One region of the Streptomyces sp. NPDC058469 genome, then DNA from elsewhere that is predicted to be linked to it. Evidence: riboswitches for the same ligand, from Rfam matches in the RefSeq annotation. Region 1 holds a riboswitch; the other holds the start of a gene.
What was found. Region 1 has a riboswitch for glycine ahead of gcvT (glycine cleavage system aminomethyltransferase GcvT). Riboswitches for the same ligand answer to the same signal wherever they lie in the genome.
Positions count from the first base shown of each region.

Region 1 (7,108 bases):
CGGGTGCGGGCCCTAGCGGCTGCGGGGGTCGAGAGCGTCGCGGAGACCGTCGCCCAGCAGGTTGAACGCCAGGACGGTCACGAAGATGGCGAGGCCGGGAACGATCATGTACGCGGGGTCGACCTCGTAATAGGTGACCGCGTCCCGCAACATGCCGCCCCAGGATGCCTGCGGGGGCTGGATACCGACCCCGAGGAAGCTGAGGGACGCCTCGAAGAGGATGTTGGTCGGGATGAGCAGCGTCGAGTAGACGATGATCGGGCCGACCAGGTTGGGCAGCAGCTCCCGGAAGAGGATGTACGGCGCCTTGGCGCCCATGCCCCGGGAGGCGTCCACGAACTCGCGCTCGCGCAGGGCGAGGGTCTGGCCGCGGACGATCCGGCCCAGGTAGGGCCAGTTGAAGAAGCCGATGACGAAGATCAGCACGCTCAGGTGCAGCGGCAGGCCGTTGAGGCCGAAGGCGCCGCCCTGCAGGGTCGCCGAGATCGCGATGGCGAAGAGCAGGAGGGGGAAGGCCAGGAAGGTGTCCATCAGGCGGCTGATGATCGAGTCGACCCGGCCGCCGTAGTAACCCGCGACGACGCCGAGGATCGTGCCGATCACGTTCGACAGGATCGTGGCGCCGAAGGCGACCACCAGCGACACCCAGGAGCCTTCGAGGATGCGGGTGGCGACGTCCCGGCCGAACTGCGGGTCCACACCGAGCGGGTGGTCCCAGCTCATGCCGCCCCAGCCGCCCGTGGGCAGCGAGGTGTTGGCGTCGATCAGGTTCTGGTGGAAAGCGTCGGGATCCAGCCCGAACATCGACTGGATCGGACGCGAGAGTGCCGCGACCAGGATCAGGAGGACGACGATGACACCGCCGGCCACGGCGACTCTGTCCTTCTTGAACCGGGTCCAGGCGATCTGTCCAAGGGAACGGCCCTCGATCTGCCCCTTCTCGGCGCCGACGAGCACAGCCTCCGGCTGCGCCCCGGCTTCCGCTCCCGTGGTCTCGATCGGTGCGGTCACTGTGACCCGACCCCTCTCGCCGGTGGTTACCGGCTTACGCCTGCCGCGGATTAGCGGCTTTGTCGACTTGCAGTGGACATGGGTCCCTGGACCCTGTGTCTGAGTCGCGAGTCTTCAGCGTGGCTGCGATCACCCGCCAGGTCTGGCGGCGAAAGTATGCGCAACCGTGATGCTTAACTAGGGATTCCGTTATCCGAACAGTGGGTAACGCCCCCCGGACGCCGGGCACTTGGGACAGAACGGAGATTCGGCGTATTTCGGGGCACCACACCGCCGTCTACGCGCGAAGAAATGTGACGTAGACGTAAATCCTGCGGAGAAGCTGGGAAGAGGACTCGCGGGTTCAGTATCCACCACGGACGGGTGGGTATCCGTACCCACCCGCCTGAGCGGGCGCCGCGTGGGCCTCACGGTCGTAGAACGGGCGGGCGTTCGCCCGCAGCCACAGGGCCACCGGGTCGTACTCGTCGGACATCGCCACGGTCGACACCGGCAGCCCGTCGGGGACCGCCCCGATCGACTGCTGCATCATGCCGCGCACCGAGTCCACGGCGGGCGGGCTGGTGTCGTAGACATCCAGACCGATCGCGAGATACGGCGCTCCGAGCGCGGGCTGCACCCAGGCGCGGCGCAGGGCGCGGACCGCAGGGGTGCGGTGGGCGTTCTGCGTGAGCTGGGCGTAGAACTGCGGGATCTCGATGCCCGGCTCCGACAGGCGCAGGGGCCCCGCCGGCTGGCGTTCCAGGCCGGTGGCGATCCGGCGCAGGTCGAGCCAGGGGATACCGACGCCGCCGCCGGGGGCGTGCGGGTTGAGCCAGAGGCCGAAGTGGTCGGGGTAGAGCGTGCGGGCCACGTCGAGGCCGTCGACCACCTCGTAGGAGCGGTTCCAGCCGCTGGCGGAGAGCTCCTGGGCGGAGGTGACGCAGGGGGCGTAGCCGTAGTTCTCGACCTGCATGTTTCCGTACTGGGCGTCCGGGGAGCCGGACTGGCCGTGCCACAGGAGCATCCAGATCTGACCGGAGTGGGGGGTCGCGAGGGCGCGCAGGAGCGCCTCGTAGGCGTCGTAGCGCCCGGGCGTCACCTGGCGCAGCATGTGCTCGACCTGGCCGGTCGCGGTGCCGCTGGCGCTCACGTGTACCGCCCCTTCTGGTAGTTGGCCTGCGTTGGGAAACAGCTTAAGCGCCCGAGGGGTGGGGGCCTTGTGTGCGTTGGCGAGTGCGGGTCGTTCGTGGCTGGGCGCGCCCACGCGGCGGAGCCGCACATCGACACAGCCCCGCGCCCCTGAGGATGCTGCCCCTTGGGATGCTTGCTAGTGACCCTGTGTATAGAAGGGGCGCACTGTCTGCCTCATCCAGTCCGCCACGGGGTCCTGGGTTACGTCCAGGAGGACCAGGTTGACCTGCCACTGGACCGTTACCTGGCCCAGCGCTCGGGCCAGGGCCTCCATCGGGGCCGCTCTCAAGTCGCCGTCCCAATTGGTCAGTTCTACGCCTACGAACATCACCGGGTCGGCCGTCTCGATGGCGGCCAGGCAGCGGCGGGCCGAGCCGACGACACCCGTGGCGGCGAACTCCGTGGAGGCCGAGGCGAGGAAGTCGACCGGGTCGTCCTGCCAGTCGGGTTCGTAGAGGCGGACGCGGCCGCCGCTGGTGGGGCCGTCGAGGGCGGTGCGGCCGATGCGGCACAGCTCGGCCATGGCGAGGGGCGGGAGGGGGACGCCGACCACGCCGCCCGGGTTCACCGCCATGCCGACCTGCGGGGGCAGCCCGCGGGCGAACTCCACCGCGGGCGCGATCGTGAACGACAGATGCGAGCCGACGACCTGCCGGAACTGTTCCTCGGAGCTGAAGACCGGGACGTACGCCTGCCCCTCGATGTCCAGTGTCGGCAGGTCCAGGGGGCCGCTCTGCGGGCCGCCGCCGCTGGGGAGCGGGACCCAGACGAAGCTGCGGCCGAGCACCTCGATGATCCGGCCGCCGGCCGAGGGCATGCCGAGGGAGGCCGAGAGCACCTCCTCCAGCTCGTTGCCCGGCCATCCGCCGTGCGGATGCGGGTGGGGGTGCGCCTGACCGGGGAAGTCCGCCGGGAAGTCCATCTACCTACCGCCTGCTGGTGAAACCGCCTGCTGTAACCCTGCTGTGGCTGAAAAGGCTAGCGGCTCAGTCCGCGAAGTCGATCCGGCGCAGCACGTCCGCCGCGTCCCGGTCCAGGAGAACCGCCGAGTCGACGCCCCGGGGCAGGTCGCCGCGCTCCACCGAGCGCAGCAGTCGGGCGGCGGCCCTGCGGTGGCGCAGGAACGCGTACCGCGAGACTCCGCGGCCCCGTTCGCGCTGGCCGCCGAGCGCGGTGTCCGGGCTGACGTCGAGGAACACCAGGTGCAGCGCGCCGCCCCGGCGCCCGGCGGCGCGGGCCAGCCAGCCGCGCACCCAGGTCTGCGTACCGCAGTCGTGCACGACGGCTCCGGACGCGGACCGCAGGGCGCGGTGCAGTCCGGCGTAGTGGGCGAGACGGACCAGCGGGCGGTAGACCGCGTACGGGAGGAGGCCGGAGAGGCCCGGTCCACGGGATATACGGGTTTCCCAGCGGTCGCGGGTGTCCTGGCTGTCGACGCGGACGCCGTCGCCCGCCACCGCGCGCCGCATCAGCGTGGACTTGCCGCTGCCGGGCAGACCGGTGACCACGACCAGGTCGCGGGGGCCGAAGAGGAGCCCGTGCGGGCTGTGGCCGGCGCGCTCGCGGAGATCGCGGACTGTCGGTACCGGGCGGCCCGGGCATGCCTCTCCGGCCGGGGCCGAGGGCTGCTTGGGCAGCGCTACGGCCGAGGTCGTGGCGTACACCGTGGTCCTTGTCACCGTGATCGTCCTCCCTGCGGGGTCAGGAAAGGTTCTCCCCACTGAACGTAAAGAGAAGGTAATGCACGGTGTCTCGCGGTTCCGTTCGCTTCCGGCCACAGGCCTGTTACAAAGCCTGTGCGATGATGTGCCCGCCAACTGCATACCGGCCGCTTGAATCCGCGCGGGAGAGTCCCCGGTCGTACGTCGTCCGGGGCGCCGAAGGAGCAAGTCCCTCCCTTGAATCTCTCAGGCCCCGTTACCGCGCGGGCGAGGCACATCTGAAAAGCGGGCCGCCCTTCCCGGTGGCCCCACCCAAGGTGCAACCCATGTCCCGTGGCGGTCATGGCGAACCTCTCAGGTCCCGATGACAGATGGGGAGGAACGACCTCGCCGTCATGCCTTGGGAGACCGACCGATGAGCAGTACCACCCCCCGTCGTACCGCGCTCGACGCGCTGCACCGCTCGCTCGGTGCGACGATGACCGACTTCGCCGGCTGGGACATGCCGCTGCGCTACGGCTCCGAGCGCGACGAGCACCTCGCCGTCCGCACGAAGGCCGGCCTCTTCGACCTCTCCCACATGGGCGAGATCACCGTCACCGGGCCGCAGGCCGCCCAGCTCCTCAACTACGCCCTCGTCGGCAACATCGCCTCCGTGGGCGTCGGCCGCGCCCGCTACACCATGATCTGCCGGGCCGACGGCGGCATCCTGGACGACCTGATCGTCTATCGGCTCGCGGACACCGAGGCCGCGTCTTCTGACTACATGGTGGTGGCCAACGCCTCCAACGCCCAGGTTGTCCTGGACTCGCTGGTGGAGCGGGCCGAGGGCTTCGACGCCGTCGTCCGCGACGACCGTGAGGCGTACGCCCTGCTCGCCGTCCAGGGTCCCGAGTCCCCCGGCATCCTCAAGTCGCTCACCGACGCCGACCTCGACGGCCTGAAGTACTACGCCGGCCTGCCCGGCACGGTCGCGGGCGTCCCCGCGCTGATCGCCCGCACCGGCTACACCGGCGAGGACGGCTTCGAGCTGTTCGTCTCCCCCGGTGACGCGGAGAAGCTGTGGCAGGCGCTGACCGAGGCCGGAGCGCCGGTCGGCCTCATCCCGTGCGGTCTGTCCTGCCGGGACACGCTGCGCCTGGAGGCGGGCATGCCGCTGTACGGCCACGAGCTGTCGACCTCCCTCACCCCGTTCGACGCCGGGCTCGGCCGGGTCGTGAAGTTCGAGAAGGACGGCGACTTCGTGGGGCGTGAGGCGCTCACGGAGGCCGCTTCCCGCGCCGCTTCGCAGCCGCCGCGCGTCCTCGTCGGGCTCGTCGCCGAGGGCCGCCGGGTCCCGCGCGCCGGGTACCCCGTCGTCGCCGACGGCCAGGTGATCGGCGAGGTCACCTCCGGCGCGCCGTCCCCCACCCTGGGCAAGCCGATCGCCATGGCCTACGTCGACGCCGCGCACTCGGCGCCGGGTACGACCGGTGTCGGCGTGGACATCCGGGGCAGTCACGAGCCGTACGAGGTCGTGGCGCTGCCGTTCTACAAGCGCGAGAAGTGACAGTCGTCGTAGCGTCTCGTGCGTGACCTGGGGCAGATCGCCCCTGTTCGCCGATGTCCTTCGCAGTCCCCCATTCACCAGCACTCCCCCGCGTACAGGAGAATTCAGGCCATGAGCAACCCCCAGCAGCTGCGCTACAGCAAGGAGCACGAGTGGCTGTCGGTCGCCGAGGACGGCGTCTCGACGGTCGGCATCACCGAGTTCGCGGCCAACGCGCTCGGCGACGTCGTCTACGCCCAGCTCCCCGACGTCGGCTCCACGGTGACCGCGGGCGAGTCCTGCGGTGAGCTGGAGTCGACGAAGTCGGTGTCCGACCTGTACTCGCCCGTCGGTGGCGAGGTCACCGAGATCAACGAGGACGTCGTGAACGACCCGTCGCTGGTGAACTCGGCCCCCTTCGAGGGCGGCTGGCTGTTCAAGGTGCGCGTCGCTCAGGAGCCGGGCGACCTGCTCTCCGCCGACGAGTACACCGCCTTCACCGCCGGCTGAGGAGTCGTACACCTGATGTCTGTTCTGAACACGCCCCTGCACGAGCTAGACCCGGACATCGCCGCGGCCGTCGACGCCGAGCTGCGCCGGCAGCAGTCCACGCTGGAGATGATCGCCTCGGAGAACTTCGCTCCGGTCGCGGTCATGGAGGCGCAGGGCTCGGTCCTCACCAACAAGTACGCCGAGGGGTACCCGGGCCGTCGTTACTACGGCGGCTGCGAGCACGTCGACGTGGCCGAGCAGATCGCGATCGACCGGGTCAAGGAGCTGTTCGGCGCCGAGTACGCCAACGTGCAGCCGCACTCGGGCGCCTCCGCGAACCAGGCCGCGCTGTTCGCGCTGGCCCAGCCCGGCGACACCATCCTCGGCCTGGACCTGGCGCACGGCGGCCACCTCACCCACGGGATGCGGCTGAACTTCTCCGGCAAGCAGTTCAATGTGGTCGCCTACCACGTGGACGCGCAGACCGGTCTGGTCGACATGGCCGAGGTCGAGAAGCTCGCCAAGGAGCACCGCCCGAAGGTGATCATCGCGGGCTGGTCGGCGTACCCGCGCCAGCTGGACTTCGCGGAGTTCCGCCGGATCGCGGACGAGGTCGAGGCCTTCCTGTGGGTCGACATGGCGCACTTCGCCGGGCTGGTCGCGGCGGGGCTGCACCCGAACCCGGTGCCGTACGCGGATGTCGTCACGTCGACGACCCACAAGACGCTGGGCGGCCCGCGCGGCGGCATCATCCTGGCGAAGAAGGAGTTCGCGAAGAAGCTGAACTCCTCCGTCTTCCCCGGCTTCCAGGGCGGTCCGCTGGAGCATGTGATCGCCGCGAAGGCGGTCTCCTTCAAGGTCGCCGCGAGCGAGGACTTCAAGGAGCGGCAGCGGCGTACGGTGGAGGGTGCGCGGCTGCTGGCCGAGCGCCTGGTGCAGGACGACGTGAAGGCCGTAGGGGTCGACGTCCTGTCCGGTGGTACGGACGTGCACCTGGTCCTGGTCGACCTGCGCACCTCCGAGTTGGACGGGCAGCAGGCCGAGGACCGGCTCCACGAGGTCGGCATCACGGTCAACCGGAACGCCGTCCCGAACGACCCGAGGCCCCCGATGGTGACGTCCGGCCTGCGCATCGGCACGCCGGCGCTGGCGACCCGCGGCTTCACGGCCGAGGACTTCGCCGAGGTCGCGGACGTCATCGCCGAGACGCTGAAGGCACCCTCTCCCTTCGGGGAGGCCGACG
Region 1 is NZ_JBHXME010000003.1:221,633-228,740, reverse strand. Features, by position in the region: gene ACFWP5_RS03485 (ABC transporter permease) at 13-1,011, opposite strand; gene ACFWP5_RS03480 (enhanced serine sensitivity protein SseB C-terminal domain-containing protein) at 1,355-2,143, opposite strand; gene ACFWP5_RS03475 (enhanced serine sensitivity protein SseB) at 2,321-3,106, opposite strand; gene ACFWP5_RS03470 (AAA family ATPase) at 3,171-3,869, opposite strand; glycine riboswitch at 4,018-4,117, shown strand; gene gcvT (glycine cleavage system aminomethyltransferase GcvT) at 4,261-5,394, shown strand; gene gcvH (glycine cleavage system protein GcvH) at 5,506-5,883, shown strand; gene glyA (serine hydroxymethyltransferase) at 5,899-7,108, shown strand, end outside.

Region 2 (7,108 bases), on a different contig from region 1:
CGAGCGCATCGACCAGGTCTCGCTGGCCAACGGTGACGAGGTGCAGATCGGCAAGTACCGGCTGGTGTTCTACGCGAGCCAGCGGGGTTACTGACCCTCCCTCGGACTGTGTCCGGGGGATTCCCCCAGGAAGGTCCATGCTTCAAACACCGAGCGGCGGTGCCGGGCACGGTACCGCCGCCGCGGACACTGGACTGATGAGCATCGGCACGGTGCTGAACGCGCTGCGCGACGAGTTCCCCGAAGTCACCATCTCCAAGATCCGTTTCCTGGAGTCGGAGGGTCTCATCGAGCCGCAGCGGACCCCTTCCGGGTACCGCAAGTTCAGTCCCGCCGACGTCGAGCGCCTCGGCCATGTCCTGAGGATGCAGCGGGACCACTATCTGCCGCTCAAGGTGATCCGCGAGCATCTCGACGCCATGGAGCGCGGTGAGGCCGCGCCCCTGCCCACCGTGGGGCGTCAGCGGGACGGCGAGGTCGTCCTGGAGCCCGTGGAGGGGCCCACGGCGGCCCGGATCGGGCGGGCCGAGCTGATGGCCGCCGCCGGGATCGGCGAGCAGGAGCTCGACGAGTGGGAGTCGTACGGACTCATTGCCCCGCTGCCCGACGGGGTTTACGACGCGGAAGCCGTCACCGTGGCCGGACTTGTCCTGGAGCTCGGGCGGTTCGGGATCGAGCCGCGGCATCTGCGCGCCATGAAGGCCGCCGCCGACCGTGAGGCCGGGCTCGTCGACCAGGTGGTGGCCCCGCTCAAGCGCCACCGCAATCCGCAGACCAGGGCCCACGCGGAGGCCCGTACGAAGGAGCTGGCGGGGCTCACGGTGAAGCTGCACGCGGCTCTGGTGCAGACCGCGCTCGGCGTGCGCCTGCCCTGAGACGGGCGGTCTCGCGGCCGCCTGATCGGTCACCCGTTCTCGGCCCGACTACCCAAACGTCCCGGGCACGGCCTAGGGTTGCTGTGTGAACGAGCTCGATGTCGTAGGTGTCCGGGTCGAAATGCCCTCCAACCAACCGATCGTGCTCCTGCGTGAAGTGGGAGGCGACCGCTACCTCCCCATCTGGATCGGGCCCGGGGAGGCGACGGCGATCGCCTTCGCGCAGCAGGGCATGGCCCCCGCACGACCGCTGACCCACGACCTGTTCAAGGACGTGCTGGAGGCTGTCGGCCAGGAGCTGACCGAAGTGCGCATCACGGATCTGCGGGAGGGCGTCTTCTACGCGGAGCTGGTCTTCGCCAGCGGCGTCGAGGTGAGCGCCCGCCCGTCCGACGCCATAGCGCTGGCGCTGCGCACCGGGACGCCGATCTACGGCAGTGACGGTGTGCTCGACGACGCGGGCATCGCGATCCCGGACGAGCAGGAGGACGAGGTGGAGAAGTTCCGCGAGTTCCTCGACCAGATCTCACCCGAGGACTTTGGGACCAACAGCCAGTGAGACCGACGGCCGGCGAGAAATGCCGGCATTTGCCACCGGCGAGTGAGAGCGTCCTGCGGCTCTCCGCGAGCGCATTCGGCTAGCCTTTCCCCGCGGTGGGGTACGGGAAACCACTCCTAGGGTGATTATCACTCGGCGTGCCGAGTGTGGCGATCGTTGACGCACCCCTGGTGACTGCCTACCGTCGAGAAGGCAGGTCAAGGACGGAGGTCGGCGTGAGAAGCAGCGGCGACGGTACGGCTGGGGGTGCCCCGGAACGCAGTTTCGGGGACAGAGGTCCGTACCCGCTTCACGGCAGTGCGGCCGATCACGCCCCGCAGCGACCGGCGGCAGTGCCGAGCAGCGGAGGGACGACGTCCATGGCGTCCGAGCAGATCGGCTACCGGGGCCCTACGGCCTGTGCGGCGGCCGGCATCACCTATCGGCAACTGGACTACTGGGCGCGCACGGGGCTCGTCGAGCCCAGTGTGCGGCCCGCACACGGGTCGGGGACGCAGCGGCTCTACAGCTTCCGGGACGTCGTCGTCCTGAAGATCGTCAAGCGGTTCCTCGACACGGGTGTGTCGCTGCAGAACATTCGCAGCGCCGTTCTCCACCTCAGGGAGTGCGGCTTCCGTGACCTGGAGCGCATGACGCTGATGAGCGACGGCGCCACGGTCTACGAGTGCACCTCGCCGGACGAGGTCCACGCGCTGCTCCAGGGCGGCCAGGGGGTCTTCGGGATCGCCGTGGGGGTCGTGTGGCGGGACGTCGAGAGCGCCCTGTCGCAGCTGCACGGGGAGCGCGTCGACACCGGTGAGACGCTCGTCGGGGCCAACCCCGCCGACGAGCTGGCCAGGCGGCGCAACCGGGCCGTCTGAGGCCCGGCGGGAGCCGTAGCGGGGCATTGTCAGTGGCGTAGGGCAGCATCGGAGATGTGAGAACCGCGCCCACGATCCTGCATCTCGACATGGATGCCTTCTTCGCCTCGGCGGAGCAGGCGTCCAAGCCGAGCCTGCGCGGGAAGGCCGTCGTCGTGGGCGGGCTCGGGCCGCGTGGGGTGGTCGCGACGGCGTCGTACGAGGCGCGGGTCTTCGGGGTGAACTCGGCGATGCCCATGGCGCAGGCGCGTCGGCTCGCTCCGAACGCGGCGTATCTCGTGCCGCGCTTCGGGTTCTACCGGTTGATCAGCGAGCAGGTGATGGGGCTGCTGCGGGAGTTGTCGCCCCTGGTGGAGCCGCTGAGCCTGGACGAGGCGTTCGTGGATTTGGAGGCCGGGGGAGCGGCCTGGGACGGGGAGTCGGCGCAGCTGACCGGGGCGCGGCTGCGGGCGGACATACGGGCGGTCACGGGGCTCACGGGGTCGGTGGGCCTCGCCGCCTCCAAGATGATCGCGAAGATCGCCTCCGAGCGGGCCAAGCCCGACGGGCTCGTGCTGATCGAGCCCGGGACCGAGCGGACGTTGCTGGGGCCGTTGTCGGTGCGCACGCTGCCGGGGGTCGGGCCTGCGACGGGTGATCATCTGCGGCGGGCCGGGATCACCACGGTCGACGAGATCGCCGAGGCGGGCGAGGACGAGCTCGTACGGCTGGTGGGCAAGGCGCACGGGCACGCGCTGTACGCCATGGCGCTGGCGCACGACGAGCGGCCCGTGGTGGCCGAGCGGGAGACCAAGTCGGTGTCGGTCGAGGACACGTACGACGTGGACATCCACGACCGGATCCGGGTGGGCCTTGAGGTGCAGCGGCTCGCTGACCGGTGCGTGCGGCGGCTGCGGAGTGCCGGACTGTCGGGGCGGACCATCGTGCTGAAGGTGCGGCGCTACGACTTCTCGACGCTGACCCGGTCCGAGACACTGCGCGGGCCCACCGACGACCCGGGGGTGGTGCGGGAGGCGGCGGCACGGTTGCTGGACTCCGTGGACACCACGGGCGGGGTGCGGCTGCTCGGGGTGGGTGTCTCCGGGCTCGCCGACTACACGCAGGAGGACCTGTTCGCGCAGGCGGCGGGGGAGCAGGCCGACCTTCTTGAGGAGGAGCACGCGGAGGTGGAGCGGGGCGAGGAGCCGGCGGCGCCCGTCGAGCGGCACTGGCCCGCGGGGCACGATGTGCGGCACGCCGGGTTCGGGCACGGGTGGGTACAGGGGAGCGGGCTGGGGCGGGTCACCGTGCGGTTTGAGATGCCCGAGGATTCTGGGCCGGGGCGGGTGCGGACGTTCCGGACCGACGATCCGGAGCTGGAGCCGGCGGAACCGTTGCCGTTGGTGACGCGGCGTCCTGATGTGCCGCCGGGTGAGCCGCCTGCGCTGATGGCGCGAGGGTCTGGTGACACGTCGGCGGAATCGTTGCCGTTGGTGGGGCGGGGTCCGGGTGGCTTGCCTGTGGTGCCGATGCCGATGCCGATGCCGTTGGCGGTGGGAGGAGCCGAGGACCGGCTGGTTGAACCGCCGGTGACGGTCGCGCGGCGTGCTGACGTGTCGCCTGCGGTGTCGGTGCCCCTGGAGAGCCGAGGCTGCGACGAGCCGTCTACCGAGCCATTGCCGTCGGCGGCGCCGGGTCCTGATGATCCGCAGGGTGGGCCACTGCTGTCGGTTGCGCGGGGTCCCGGTGCCAGGCCTGTCGAGCCGCTGCCGTTGGCGGAGCCTGGCTCCGGTGTTCCGCAGGCCGAGCCGTTGCCGTTGGACGAGCGGCGTTCCGACGTCGCGTCTGCCACGCCGTTGCCGTCGGTGGAGTCAGACTCCGATACCCCCGCTGCATCCGCGCCCCCGGACACCCGACGCCCGCATACCCCGTCCGCCGCGTCACCGTCCCCGGAGGCTCCAAGCCCCGGTGACGACCCGGCCCACGAACCCGCTCAGGTGTCGTCCGAGCCTGCCAGTTTGCCGAAGTTGTGGTCCGGGAGGGACGGGGGTGGGGCCACGTCGAGGCCGTAGTGGTGGTAGAGCTGGAGTTCCTGGTCCGGGGAGAGGTGGCGGCCTACTCCGAAGTCGGGGGCGTCCTTGATCAGGGAGCGGTCGAAGGGGATGTGCAGGGTGCCCTCGATCAGTTCGCTGGGCTCCAGGGGGACGAAGGCGTCTCTGGAGAACAGGCCGGTTCGTATGGCCGCCCACTCCGGTACGCCGGTCGCGTCGTCGAGGTAGACCTCGTCGATCGTGCCGATCTTGGCGCCGGTGCGGTCGAACGCCTTGCGGCCGATCAGGTTGCGCGGATCGATATCGGTCTGCACGGGCCCTCCTCCTGGTCGCAACTCATCCGTAAGCACTACAAAAGAGCACATTGGGGAAGGTGGCCACTCGAAAGCTCGGCTTCAACGCTCGCTGGTAGGCTGGCCAACGGCTGCTGACCCCGTGCGGGAGAGTCCTCCAGACTTCATCGGAGGCGCCGAAGGAGCAAATCCTCCCCGGAATCTCTCAGGCTCACGTACCGCACGGACGAGGTCACTCTGGAAAGCAGAGCGCGTGTCGTCGACTGTGCCGACGGCTCTCGCTCTCACCGACGGTGAAAGCCGGTGACCTTCGGGTGACCGGTGAAGCTCTCAGGTTGAGATGACAGAGGGGGAGGCCGTCCGGGCACCCAGCGTCGTGGTGCCCATCGAAGGTCGTGTCCGACCAGGAGGCCTCCCTAATGACCGCCCCTCGCACTTCACTCTCCGAGCTCGAACAGGGCATCCCGTTCGAGCAGCGCCACATCGGGCCCGACCAGGAGGCGCGGGCCAAGATGCTCGCGCAGGTCGGATACGGCTCGCTCGACGAGCTCACGGCCGCCGCGGTCCCGGATGTGATCAAGAACGCCGACTCCCTGGACCTGCCGGGCGCCCGCACCGAGCCCGAGGTGCTGGCCGAGCTGCGCTCCCTCGCGGACCGCAACGAGGTCCTCGGTTCCATGATCGGGCTCGGGTACTACGGGACCTTCACCCCGCCCGTGATCCTGCGCAACGTCATGGAGAACCCGGCTTGGTATACGGCCTACACGCCGTACCAGCCGGAGATCTCCCAAGGGCGGCTCGAAGCCCTTCTGAACTTCCAGACGATGGTCGCCGACCTCACCGGGCTGCCGACCTCCGGCGCGTCGCTGCTCGACGAGGGGACCGCCGCCGCGGAGGCCGTGGCCTTGTCGCGGCGCATGGGCAAGAACAAGAAGGGCCTCTTCCTGGTCGACGCGGACGCGCTGCCGCAGACCATCGCCGTGATCGAGACCCGCGCCGAGCCGGCGGGTGTGGAAGTTGTGGTCGCCGACCTCAGCGACGGCATCCCGGCCGACATCGCCGCGCGTGAGATCAACGGCGTGCTCGTGCAGTACCCGGGCGCCTCCGGTGCCGTACGCGACATCGCGCCGCTGATCGAGCAGGCGCACACGCTCGGCGCGCTCGTCACCGTCGCCGCCGATCTGCTCGCGCTGACACTGCTGAAGTCGCCGGGTGAGCTGGGGGCGGACATCGCGGTCGGTACGACGCAGCGCTTCGGGGTGCCGATGGGCTTCGGCGGGCCGCACGCCGGATACATGGCCGTGCACGAGAAGTTCGCGCGCAGCCTGCCCGGGCGGCTCGTGGGCGTCTCCGTCGACGCCGACGGACACAAGGCCTACCGCCTCGCCCTGCAGACGCGCGAGCAGCACATCCGTCGTGAGAAGGCCACGAGCAACATCTGCACCGCCCAGGTGCTTCTTGCGGTCATGGCCGGCATGTACGCCGTCTATCACGGGCCCGAGGGGCTGAAGGGCATCGCGCGGCGGACGCATCGGTACGCCACGATCCTCGCCGCCGGGCTGAAGTCCGGGGGTGTCGAGGTCGTACACGGCGGCTACTTCGACACCCTGACCGCGCGCGTTCCCGGCCGGGCCGCCCAGGTCGTCGCCGCCGCCCGCGAGGACGGCGTCAACCTGCACCTCGTGGACGCCGACCAGGTGTCGATCGCCTGCGACGAGACCACCACACGTGCCCAACTGGCCGCCGTATGGACCGCGTTCGGGGTCGACGGGGACATCGAGGCGCTCGACGCGTCCGCTGAGGACACGCTGCCCGAGGGGCTGCTGCGCACCGACGCGTACCTCACGCACCCCGTGTTCCGGGACCACCGTTCCGAGACCGCGATGCTGCGCTACCTGCGCCGGCTCGCCGACCGGGACTACGCGCTCGACCGGGGCATGATCCCGCTGGGCTCCTGCACCATGAAGCTCAACGCGACCACCGAGATGGAGCCGGTCACCTGGCCCGAGTTCGGGCAGTTGCACCCCTTCGCGCCCGCCGAGCAGGCGCAGGGATACCTCACGCTCATCCGGGAGTTGGAGGAGCGGCTCGCCGAGGTCACCGGGTACGACAAGGTGTCGTTGCAGCCCAACGCCGGTTCGCAGGGCGAGTTGGCCGGGCTGCTCGCCGTACGCGGATACCACCGGGCCAACGGTGACGAGCAGCGGACCGTGTGTCTGATTCCGTCGTCCGCGCACGGCACCAACGCCGCGAGTGCCGTGATGGCCGGGATGAAGGTCGTCGTCGTGAAGACCGCCGAGGACGGCGAGATCGACGTCGAGGACCTGCGGGCGAAGATCGAGCAGTACCGCGACGAGCTGTCAGTACTGATGATCACGTACCCGTCCACGCACGGCGTGTTCGAGGAGCACGTCGCCGACATCTGCGCGCAGGTCCACGAGGCCGGCGGTCAGGTCTACGTCGACGGCGCCAACCTCAACGCCCTTGTGGG
Region 2 is NZ_JBHXME010000210.1:6,441-13,548, forward strand. Features, by position in the region: gene ACFWP5_RS47090 (FHA domain-containing protein) at 1-94, shown strand, start outside; gene ACFWP5_RS47095 (MerR family transcriptional regulator) at 138-875, shown strand; gene ACFWP5_RS47100 (bifunctional nuclease family protein) at 961-1,434, shown strand; gene ACFWP5_RS47105 (MerR family transcriptional regulator) at 1,650-2,294, shown strand; partial or broken gene ACFWP5_RS47110 (DNA polymerase IV) at 2,351-3,763, shown strand; gene ACFWP5_RS47115 (PRC-barrel domain-containing protein) at 4,267-4,638, opposite strand; glycine riboswitch at 4,753-4,848, shown strand; gene gcvP (aminomethyl-transferring glycine dehydrogenase) at 5,037-7,108, shown strand, end outside.
Region 2: another riboswitch for glycine. It lies ahead of gcvP (aminomethyl-transferring glycine dehydrogenase); the one in region 1 lies ahead of gcvT (glycine cleavage system aminomethyltransferase GcvT).